2 regions of the Ochrobactrum sp. EDr1-4 genome follow, and region 1 is predicted to be linked to the other one. Evidence: predicted binding sites of a transcription regulator. Region 1 holds the regulator's gene; the other holds the start of a gene.
What was found. The regulator PhoB, encoded in region 1, activates phosphate uptake and scavenging genes when phosphate is short. The targets are predictions, from matches to a motif close to TGTCATNNANCTGTCAT.
Positions count from the first base shown of each region.

Region 2: ACOZHT_RS13425 (DUF3419 family protein) is a predicted target of PhoB. The motif match lies at 2,299-2,315, and genes of this name have one in related genera.

Region 1 covers NZ_JBLZOF010000001.1:1,040,231-1,045,625, forward strand. The annotation lists gene ACOZHT_RS05125 (aminopeptidase) at 1-685, opposite strand, end outside; gene ACOZHT_RS05130 (hypothetical protein) at 818-1,084, shown strand; gene ACOZHT_RS05135 (cell wall hydrolase) at 1,134-2,084, opposite strand; gene phoB (phosphate regulon transcriptional regulator PhoB) at 2,719-3,405, opposite strand; gene phoU (phosphate signaling complex protein PhoU) at 3,526-4,248, opposite strand; gene pstB (phosphate ABC transporter ATP-binding protein PstB) at 4,318-5,091, opposite strand; gene pstA (phosphate ABC transporter permease PstA) at 5,154-5,395, opposite strand, start outside.
Region 2 covers NZ_JBLZOF010000003.1:487,019-492,413, reverse strand. The annotation lists gene ACOZHT_RS13435 (GH25 family lysozyme) at 1-201, opposite strand, end outside; gene ACOZHT_RS13430 (class I SAM-dependent methyltransferase) at 313-987, opposite strand; gene ACOZHT_RS13425 (DUF3419 family protein) at 989-2,224, opposite strand; gene ACOZHT_RS13420 (hypothetical protein) at 2,582-2,785, shown strand; gene ACOZHT_RS13415 (hypothetical protein) at 2,882-3,319, shown strand; gene ACOZHT_RS13410 (DnaJ family molecular chaperone) at 3,409-4,119, shown strand; gene ACOZHT_RS13405 (N-acetylmuramoyl-L-alanine amidase) at 4,116-4,922, shown strand; gene ACOZHT_RS13400 (lytic transglycosylase domain-containing protein) at 5,243-5,395, shown strand, end outside.

The sequences.
Region 1 (5,395 bases):
CAACCGTCAGATCGGTGCCCGGTCCCTTAAAATTCAGCGCGCTGTAAGCCTTGCCGTTGAGCAAACGCGTGCGGGTGCGCAATGCCGCATTGTGCGCGGCCCACGCACCGACAGGATCATCAACATCAACGCGGGAGGCTGCGAAAATCGCATCAGCAAGCTTGCGGGTTGCAACGTCTTGCGCATCATCCGGGAACATCAGCTTCGCCCATTCCGGGTTCGGATAGGAAATGATGTTCCAGTTGATGTCGAAGCCTGCGATCTTTTCAAGCGCTGGCTGATAGGCCTTGGAATTGGCACGGTTGGCGCGCGAAACCTTAGATGCATCCTGCGAAGACAAGAGCAGCGGATTATCAGCTGCTATCGCGAGACGCGCTGCACCGTTGGCATAGGCCTTTGCCATGCCTTCATAAAGCCAGTCGGCTGCACGATCAAAACTCTCGTCCGATGCATTTTCATAACGTGCCAGCGCAATCGCATCATCGGAGAAGAAGGGCGTTACAATGCCTGCACCCGCCTTATAGGCGTGTTTTGCAATCAAGCGCACCAGCGGCAGCGCAACAACCGGGGCTGTGATGACAAGATCTTGCCCTTCGCGCAATTGCAGCCCGACTCGTACGGCGACTTCGGCCAGACGTTCGAGTTTTACCGGGTCGATGACGGGAGCGTTAATGTCATGTGCCATAGGGCTGCGAACCTTGTGTTTGATAGAATCAGCGGCAGTGTATCAGAAGGCATAATTTCACCACTCTTTTTACTGCTATTGCACTATATTGATCATGCGGTCGAATTTTTTTATTCAATGAGAGCAACGGCTATGAAGAAAAGCGTGCTTATAATCCTCGGTGTTGCAGGGCTGCTTGCAGGCTGTCAAACTATGACACCTGAACAGCGCCGCGCGGCAGATGAACAGACCTGCCGCGGCTATGGTTTCAAACAGAAATCGGATGCTTTTGCGAATTGTCTGATGCGGCTTGATCTCGACCGCCGCGCGGATCGACGCGAATGGCAAAATAGAGCTGATTTCTACGACAGGCCGATGGTGATTTATCAGCCCGTTCCGGTGGCGGTGCCAGTAAAATAAAAAAAAGCGCCCTTTGGGGCGCTTTTTTAATTCTGTGATCAGCTCAACTTCAGAGCGGTGATTGCGGACGATCCTGCGCGAGAAGCATCGCACCAATTGCATCAACATGCTTCTTATCGGCGGTATATGCCAGAGATGCGTTCTGCTCCGTTGGTGCGGTTTCATCGAAAGTCGGCTGATAGCTTGCAACCTGCGTCAGAACCGGCTTTTCAGCAGGCGTAACAGGCAAGGTCGCCAAACGATCACCACGCGCTTGTGGACCAACACCACCGTTCTGCTGCGTCTCTGCCGTCTTTGAAGCGTCAGCAAGCGCAACCTGAACAGTCGGCTGAACTTCAGGAACAGTTCCATCCTGCTGCGTGGTCACGTTATAAAACGGCCCTTCAGGCATGGAAGGCGATTGTGGCGATGACGCATAAGCAAGGTTGTAAGGCGTTTGCGGAACCGGGTTCTGCAATTCGCCGTCACGACCACGCTTTTCGTAGAAGGAGTTTCCACCTGCAACCAGCACATAATGCATATTGTTGTAAGGGAATTTGAGCCCTGCAGTATGGAAGAACATCGAGTTCTTCAAAGATGGATGACGCTTGCCTTTAAGAACTGCATCAGCAGCTGCTTGAACATCTGGCAAAGCGTTGGAATTCATCTTGCGGGTCAAAACGCCCGGTGCAAACTGGTTTTTCTGCCCAACCACACCACAAATTGTATCGGGGTAGCTGCCCGATGCGAGGCGGTTCATCACCACAGTACCGACAGCCATCAAACCATCAGGGCTTGAACGGTTTGATTCAAAAAACATCGCGCGCTGGAGGCATTCGCGATCTCTCGCGGTGTAAGTGAAAGTCTTCACGCCATTGACCGACTTAACGTGGCTTACAGCCGCTGTCTTTTCGGTCTTGGTCTTGCTCGTACCACCAGTTGTCGTGCAGCCCGTCACCAGAAAAGGTGCCACGAGCAAACCGAGAATAACCGGCAGTTTCCATTTACGAGCGCGCGTCAACGGCTCAATCTCTTAATTAGGCGCATCATTACGACCCTTAACTGATCCAGTCTGCTTCCGCTTTTAAAGCGCCACCAAGGCGCTGCAAAATCAGGCTGGCGTTCAAGCCAAATCGAACGAAAATTAAAATTCAAACGTTCTGCTAATCTTCTTAGAGTGCAAGAATTAAGAATTTTTCGGCAAAAACAAGGCAAAAAATCATATTTCAAATTCACAGCCATATTGAAACCGAGAGACTCAACACGTCGAATCTTTGGCCAATAACCTGAGCTAAGCCGTTCTAAATTATTAACAAATCGTTAACGCAACCACTTAAATCTTATAAGGTATTGATTACACGCGATTCAATTGCAATGCAGCGCGCACCATAGAGCTGCCTTAATTCATGACTGCTGTAAAATCCTGCTAAGACATAGAAATTGGCGCTGAAATAATCAGAACATGCGTCTCTCACGAGCATCATGTCCAGTTTCAGTCAAATCTTTGAAATGAACTGTAACATCGTGTGATACGAGCCGATATGGAACGGATTTTCATCAACAACACGAATCGGAATTTGGAAATTTGCAACAAAAATGGCCCGATGCCTTTTGAGCAACGGGCCATTCTTAACGCGTGAAATGAACTCTGATGACTAGCCGAAAGAATAGCCAGCACCGCGCACAGTGCGGATCGGATCGAGCATGCGCCCCAAATTGATCGCCTTGCGCAGGCGTCCGACATGCACGTCGACCGTGCGATCATCGACGTAGATATCCGGTCCCCATACGCCATCAAGCAACTGGCTACGCGAGAAAACGCGGCCCGGCGACATCATGAAATATTCAAGCAGGCGGAACTCTGTCGGTCCAAGACGAATTTCTTTTTCTTTGCGATAAACGCGGTGCTGCTGACGGTCGAGCACAAGTTCGCCGACTTTAAGCACATGCGACAGAACACTTGGATTGGCACGGCGCAGCATGGCTTTAACACGCGCAAGCAGTTCAGGGGTCGAGAACGGTTTGACCACATAATCGTCGGCACCAACGCTCAGGCCGCGAACACGTTCGCTTTCTTCGCCACGCGCAGTCAGCATAATTACCGGAAGACGTTCGGTTTCCGGCCACTGACGCAGACGGCGGCAAAGTTCAATGCCCGACACACCCGGTAGCATCCAGTCGAGAATGAGAAGATCCGGCACGTTTTCACGCAGTGCAATCTCGGCTTCATCGCCACGCAAGATCGTATCGACGTGATAGCCTTCGGCTTCAAGATTATAGCGCAACAACACACTCAGCGCTTCTTCGTCTTCAACCACAGCAATCTTAGGTGCCTGTGACATGCAGTGTTTCCTATTGAGTTAAGCGTGGCGGCACATGCAACTCCCCCGTTCAGCCGCGTGCCGCCGCGTTTTCTTACATATGCGAATAATTTGCGCCGCGATCATACGGCGCAAATCTCATCAGGATTTACGCGCCTCGTCCACGACAATACCGTGGCTCAGGTCTTCTTTCGGGCGTTCCGCAGGCATCTGCAGGCCGGTCACGATGTAATAGACGGTCTCAGCAATGTTGGTTGCGTGATCGCCAATGCGCTCGATATTCTTCGCGCAGAACAGAAGATGCGTGCAGGCTGAAATGTTGCGCGGATCTTCCATCATATAGGTGAGCAACTCGCGGAACAGCGAGGTGTACATCGAGTCAATTTCGTCATCACGGTCGCGAACGATATTGATCTGCTGCACCGAACGCGTTGCATAGGCGTCGAGCACGTCTTTCAACTGTGTCAGTGCCAGTTCAGCGAGGGTTTCGAGACCACGATAAAGCTTGCCCGGCTGGCGGGATTCTGAAACGGCTGCAACGCGCTTCGCGATGTTCTTGCCAAGATCGCCCACGCGTTCCAGATCAGCGGAAATGCGGATTGATCCGATGATTTCACGCAGATCAACAGCCATTGGCTGACGCTTTGCGATAATCATGACGGCCTTGTCGTCAATCTCGCGCTCGCTTGCATCGAGGATAAGATCGTCGGAGATGACGCGCTGTGCCAGTGCGTTATCGGCATTCACAATCGCTGCAACCGACTGCTCAACCATGCGCTCCGCATGACCGCCCATTTCGGCGATCTTGTGGGTCAGGAACTGAAGTTCTTCGTCGTATGCGCTAACAGTATGCTGGGACGCCATCATAGACCTCTCGATTAAAAACGCAGGAAGCGGAACCGCAATCGGCTCCTGCTTTTGCTGAAATATTGGTTAGCCAAAACGACCAGTGATATAGTCCTGCGTGCGCTTCTCGGTCGGTGCCGTGAACATCACATCGGTATCACCGACTTCCACCAGATTACCAAGGTGGAACATCGCTGTGCGCTGCGACACACGAGCAGCCTGCTGCATCGAGTGAGTCACGATGACGATGGTGTAGTTCTGACGCAACTCGTCGATCAGTTCCTCAACCTTTGCCGTTGCAATCGGATCGAGTGCCGAACAAGGCTCATCCATCAGGATCACTTCAGGACTGACGGCAATCGCGCGTGCAATGCACAGGCGCTGCTGCTGACCACCGGAAAGACCGGTGCCTGCATCGTGAAGACGATCTTTCACTTCTTCAAAAAGGCTGGCCTTCTTCAAGCTTGTGACAACGATTTCTTCAAGATCAGTCTTGTTACGTGCGAGGCCATGAATGCGCGGGCCATAAGCCACGTTTTCAAAGATCGTCTTCGGAAATGGGTTTGGCTTCTGGAACACCATGCCAACACGTGCACGCAGTTCAACAACGTCGATCTTTGGATCGTAGATGTCTTCATTATCGAGCGTGATGTTGCCAACGATGCGGCAGCCTTCAATCGTGTCGTTCATGCGGTTCAGCGAACGCAGGAAGGTCGACTTGCCACAGCCCGAAGGACCGATCAGCGCTGTCACCATCTTTTCCGGCACGTCGAGATCGACTTCAAACAAAGCCTGTTTTTCGCCATAGAACACGCAGACTTTGTCGCCACGCATTTTAATGGATGGAGCGTTGGCGTTCATTTTGTCTCCTACGGCTTTTTCGAGAGATCGTTCTGTCATAAGATTCATCATTTCTCTCCCGTTTACCAGCGGCGCTCAAAGCGGCGGCGCAGAATAATTGCTAAGATGTTCATGACGGCTAGGAACAGGAGCAGGACGATAATAGCGCCTGATGTCCGTTCCACAAAGGCACGTTCGGCTTCATTGGCCCACATAAAGATCTGCACTGGCAAAGCCGTTGCAGGGTCCATCGGGGTTGCAGGCATATTGGCAACGAAGGCCACCATACCAATCAGAAGCAGCGGTGCAGTTTCACCAAGCGCCT
Region 2 (5,395 bases), on a different contig from region 1:
ATGCCAAGGTGTGCGACCCGTCCATTCGAACGGCTTGCGATCACCAAAGCGCGGCGCATTAACCGCGCCGGATGGCCGCGCCATCTGCTGCATCGAATTGCCTGACTTTTTAACGTCGGCGAAATCATAATCCACTGTCGTACAAGCGGACAGAAGACACGCCCCGAGGGCAAGAAAGCAGCGGCTGGCGATAGCGTTCATACAATGGTCCCGGTGTCGCGAATCAGTCTTGATTAGGGTTACGCGATACCGTTGTCTGCGTCACCCGCTGAGGCCGCAAAACTTTGCTCAATATATATTGTGTCGCACTGTTTATGTGTTGGCGCAGATAATAGCGATCCATGCAAAGCCGCGATGCAAGACTTTTTGTTTCATATGAGCGACTTGTTCTTTTGCGAGTTGCTCTGAAACGGTGAAAAGATTTTCGCGAGGCGTCACATGAAACCAGTTAAGCCATGTGAAAAGTGCTTTTTTGAACCAGCGCGGTAGTCCTTGTTGATTGCCAAAATCGACAATATGCATTTCGCCGCCCGGCTTTAAGTGTCGAATGCTTTCAGCAATAACCGATTGCCATTGTGGGATCATTGAGACGGCATAAGAAATGAATATGCGGTCGAAGCTACCTACGTTGAAAAGTAAGCTGGGATCAAAATGTGTGGCATCGGCGCGTTCGAGTTTTGTGCGTTCCGCAATTCCGGCACGCTTTGCAGCCGCATGAGCGGTGTCGAGCATCTCGGCTGAAATATCGATGCCGTAGAGCTTCGCGCGAGGGTAGGTCTTTGCGGTTTTGACCAGATTGCGTCCCGTACCGCAGCCGATTTCCAATACGCTGCCGCCTTCAGGGACGTTCAGGCCAGCAATCATCGTATCCCGCCCGAGAAGATAATATTTGCGCGTCGCATCGTAGAAATATCTTTGGTGACGATAAACGCGGTCCATCAGGCTGGCGTGGTCTACGCCGCTGCTATGTTTTTGATGAACGCTCATACTATGCGTCTTTCAGAACATAGAGGTGAAAGCCGCCATAAATAGAAGAGCGGTCGCGGTCATGCAAAGCACGAGATTGATCAGCGCGATAATCCCAATGGTCGAGTATTGAGGGATCAACCCGGCCCGACAACAGACTTGGCTCAGCTGCCGTGCGGAAGATGACGCGTGCACCGGGCGCTGCTGTGCGTGTGATCTCGCTCCAGAGCGCGTTGAGCTGTGCGTCATTCATCCAGTCTTGAGCGTCGAGAAGAATATAGCGATCCACCGATGAAGCAGGCTTTTTGGCGAGAAACTCCGTGTAATTCGCATTTCGAACACTCATGCGATCAACGCGTGCACGCACAGTGTCGAAGTTAGCGCGCGAGAGGTAGGGCGGCAGCGGGCCGGTCTCATCGTCGTTACTATATCCTCGGCCAAATGCCTGCCATGCGAAATAGTTTTCATTCAGCGGGAACGCACAGGCGAGTTTCTCAAGTCGCGCGCGAAGAACGAATGCCATATCGCCATTTCCGGCTGTCGCTAAAGCATCATATTGCTGTGGCGGAATGCCGAGGCCGAAAAGCGATGACTTGCGCGCTGTGGCCCAGCGCACCATGCGCTTTTCAAATAAAGGTGCCAGAGCTGTGTCGAAGAACGTGCGCTGTTCTTCCATCGTGCGCGCTTTTAGAATGTCGCGTGGATCAATTCCATAAAGACGGGCAACGCGATGGCCCATACCAATGAAGACGCCCAACAGACCATGGCGGTATAGATCGCGGGAGAAAATCGAGATGCGCTGGCGGCCGCTCCATTTGCGCTTTTCCCAATAGGCCCGGCTTTCGCTGTCGAGATGTGGTTGGATGAAGCGCTGATAGGCCGCAAGATTGGCCTTGTCATCGGCTTTCCCATAGAAGCGGTAGAAACTCGCATAATCCGGCAAATGCTTTAAAGCGCCGAGTTTAAGCCTGTTGAATGCAACGTGGGCGCTGTTCAGATCAACCGCTTCGACCGAAGCCGGATCAGCAGTCAGATAAGAAAGCGCGTTGCAACCGCCTGACGCTATTGTCACGATGCGATGGCCGGGTTCAATGGCAAGCGCTGCCATGTCGACCTCTGGGTCTTCCCAAATTTGCGGATAGACCAGCCCTTTGAATAGCCAAGCAAAGAGTCTTTCGGAAACACCGTCTTTTGAGAGCGCGTTGTTTTGAGTGACCGCGCGCTTGAGGATCGTATCGTTGGCGCTTTGCTTTTTCATGCCATGTTCCCCGTTCTTTTAGCGCCAAATCACTGGCGAATCCGGATTTGTTTGGCTGAGTTAAACATTGTCGGGTAACAGGCGCGTGACGCAGAAAGTTATGGTTAGCACTTTGTTATTATGGCGGTTTGTTACCGCTCGTAAGACTATTTGAGAGAACCTTTCCGCATGCTCGCCGTTTTCTAACGTGATGTTGGCGTCGTCAAACAGATCGCTTGGAAATAGCTATGGGGACAAAAGCGTGATGTGACGAATGTCTTTTCGAGGTGATTGGCCGCTAAACCGGTCACGCACAATAAATCAGAAAGCGTTGGCTATATCCCCGCAACGCTTCAATTTAGGGTAAGGAGAGCCACCGTGAAGAAGTTTTTGATTGCTTCAGTTGCTGCCGTATCGTTTTTAGGTCTTGCAGCTTGTAGCGACAATTCAAAAGACACCAGCAATGCTCCGGCTGCACCAGCGCCTGAAGCGCCAGCCGCGCCTTCTAACAATACGACAACGACCCCTGCTACCCCTGCGCCTTCGACGCCGGGTACAACAGGTACGCCACCTGCAAACTAAATTGCAGTTAGGTTTACGTGAATGCCCATGGCATTCGCTGGTTTCAGATGGCGGTCCGGTTTCGGGCCGCTATTTGCCTCGAAAGGAGCAGAACTGGTGACAAATTCTGCGATTGTTGAAAACAAAGATGAGATGAGCGCGTTTTCGGAGTTTAAACGTCGTCTTTCTTCGGTTATGGCTTTTGTCATGAGCCGTAATTTCTTGTTTTTGATTTCCGCTGTTGTTCTTGTTGCACTTGCTGCTTGCGGTAAGGGTAGTGACGATACGAACGCAGTATCCGCTCAGCCAGAGCAAGAAACCTCCACTCCTGCGCAAGCCGCGCAAGAGCAGGATGGCCCTAATCTGATTAAGGCCTTGGAAGATAATTCTGGTGTGATGACACCAGAACAGCAGGCTGCAGCTGTTCAACGTGCCCGCAGCAATGCAGAAGCCGCAGCCAAAGCAGTTGGGCAAAACGAACAACAGGCTCAAGCTGCAGGTGAAGCTGCTGCAAGTTCCGCGCAGCGTTCTTTTTCAGAACGTCAGTCCCAATAACTATTTTGTTTATTGCTAAATTATTGTTTTTTCGTCGATTGTTACGTGTTGATGTTTCCAGCCTTTACGTAATTCTATAGAAACGATTCATGTCGATCTGGGTTCAAATCGGTGATTTCTTCACCTCTATAACGCTCAGCGCTATTTCTAGCGTGATTGAAGCTGTGCGAACAGTTTTCGAAGGCGATGCAGACACGCGCAGACGTGTTGCATTTTCCATCGCCATGATCGCGCTTTCCGCCAAAATGGCTAAAGCAGATGGTGTTGTGACACAGGACGAGTTTCGCGCGTTCCAAAGGATTTTCTCCGTACCAGAAGAAGAGCATGCGCACGTTGTGCGCCTCTATAATCTCGCACAGCAGGATGTCGCCGGTTATGAGAGCTATGCACGTCAGCTTGCGGGGCTTTGTCGCGAAGGCGATGAGAATTGTCACCTGTTAGAAGATATTCTCGATGGGCTGTTCCATATAGCGACCGCAGATGGCTATGTGCATGAAAAGGAAATGGCGTTCCTGTCGAATGTTGCCGAAATTTTTGGCTATGACGAAGAAGGCTTTGACCGCATCGCTTTGCGGCATGTCAGTCGCGGCGAGGGCGATCCCTTTGCCATTCTTGGACTGAAACGTGGTGTTTCATTTGAAGAAGCGCGCAAAAAATATCGTGCGCTGGTCAAAGAGCATCATCCGGACAGACTTGTTGCGGAGGGGCTTCCGCTGGAATTCATTAATATTGCAAATGCGCGCCTCGCTGCGATCAACAGCGCTTGGGCCAGTGTAGTGAAACAACTGGAGGCCGCATGAGTGGTTCAGTTATCAAACCGTCAGATGACTTAGCAGCGCTCGCGTTGGAGAAGCCGGATTATCCGACCGCTACTATTGATGCCTCGCCGAACTTCGGTATTCGCAAGGATGGCAAAACGCCGACTTATCTGATCCTGCACTATACGGGGTTGGAGACAGCAGAGGAGGCACTTGAGGTTCTCAAGTCTCCTGAACGGGAAGTCTCGGCACATTATTTGGTTCATGAAGATGGACGTGTTGTGCAGATGGTGTCTGAAAAGGCGCGCGCATGGCATGCGGGTAATAGCTTTTGGAAAGGCGAGACCGATATTAATTCGGCTTCTATCGGCATTGAGATCGTCAATCCAGGCAATCTGGAAAACTATCCACCATTCGCTGAACAGCAAATCGCGGCGGTTATCGAATTGTGCCGCAGCATTTGTTCGCGCTACGAAATCCGTCCCGAAAACGTGCTTGCGCATTCAGACATAGCACCAGAGCGCAAGACCGATCCGGGGCACAACTTCCCATGGAAGCAACTGCATGAGGCAGGCATTGGCCATTACATTGAGCCAACGCCGATACGCGGCGGTCGTTTTCTCGCACGCGGCGAACAAGGCCAGCCAGTCGAGGCTTTGCAATCGATGCTTGCGCTTTACGGATACAAAATTGAGATCAATGGTGCGTTCGATGAGGCCACTGAGATCGTGATTAAGGCCTTTCAGCGGCATTTTCGGACACAAAATGTGGATGGTGTAGCCGATGTATCTACTATAGATACCCTCTACAGGCTTATTTTTTCGCTGCAAAATGTTACCGCGTGAGCATCGCTATTTTTTAGGGTGTTCCACGACCAATATTTCATATTTCTGTAGCAATTTCATTAAATTAGACCGGAAGTCGTGCTGATTGCTGATCTTTTTCCACTCATGCGCGCATCACGAAATGTGACAGCGTTTATTACAACCTGTAAGACTATTTTACTTCCCCTACCAATCTTCGGCTGCATTTCCCCATCACATGATCTGCCATTCCCGGCGGTGATGAGCGTGTGAAATGCTTGTTGAGCGGGACCATAAATAAAACGGCAATGCTGCCCCCAAGACCAGCAAAGCCCCATAAAAACGATCCAAGACGGTAGGTTATGAAGTCAAAATTTGTAGTTGTTTGCGCCCTCATTGGCGCCATGAGTTCTTTTGGTCTAAATTCTGCAATGAGTGCGCCGGTAAACGAGCCAACCAATCTCGCAGACCTTCTGAAAGCCCGTGCACAGAACAAGGCTGTGGAAGCCAACAAG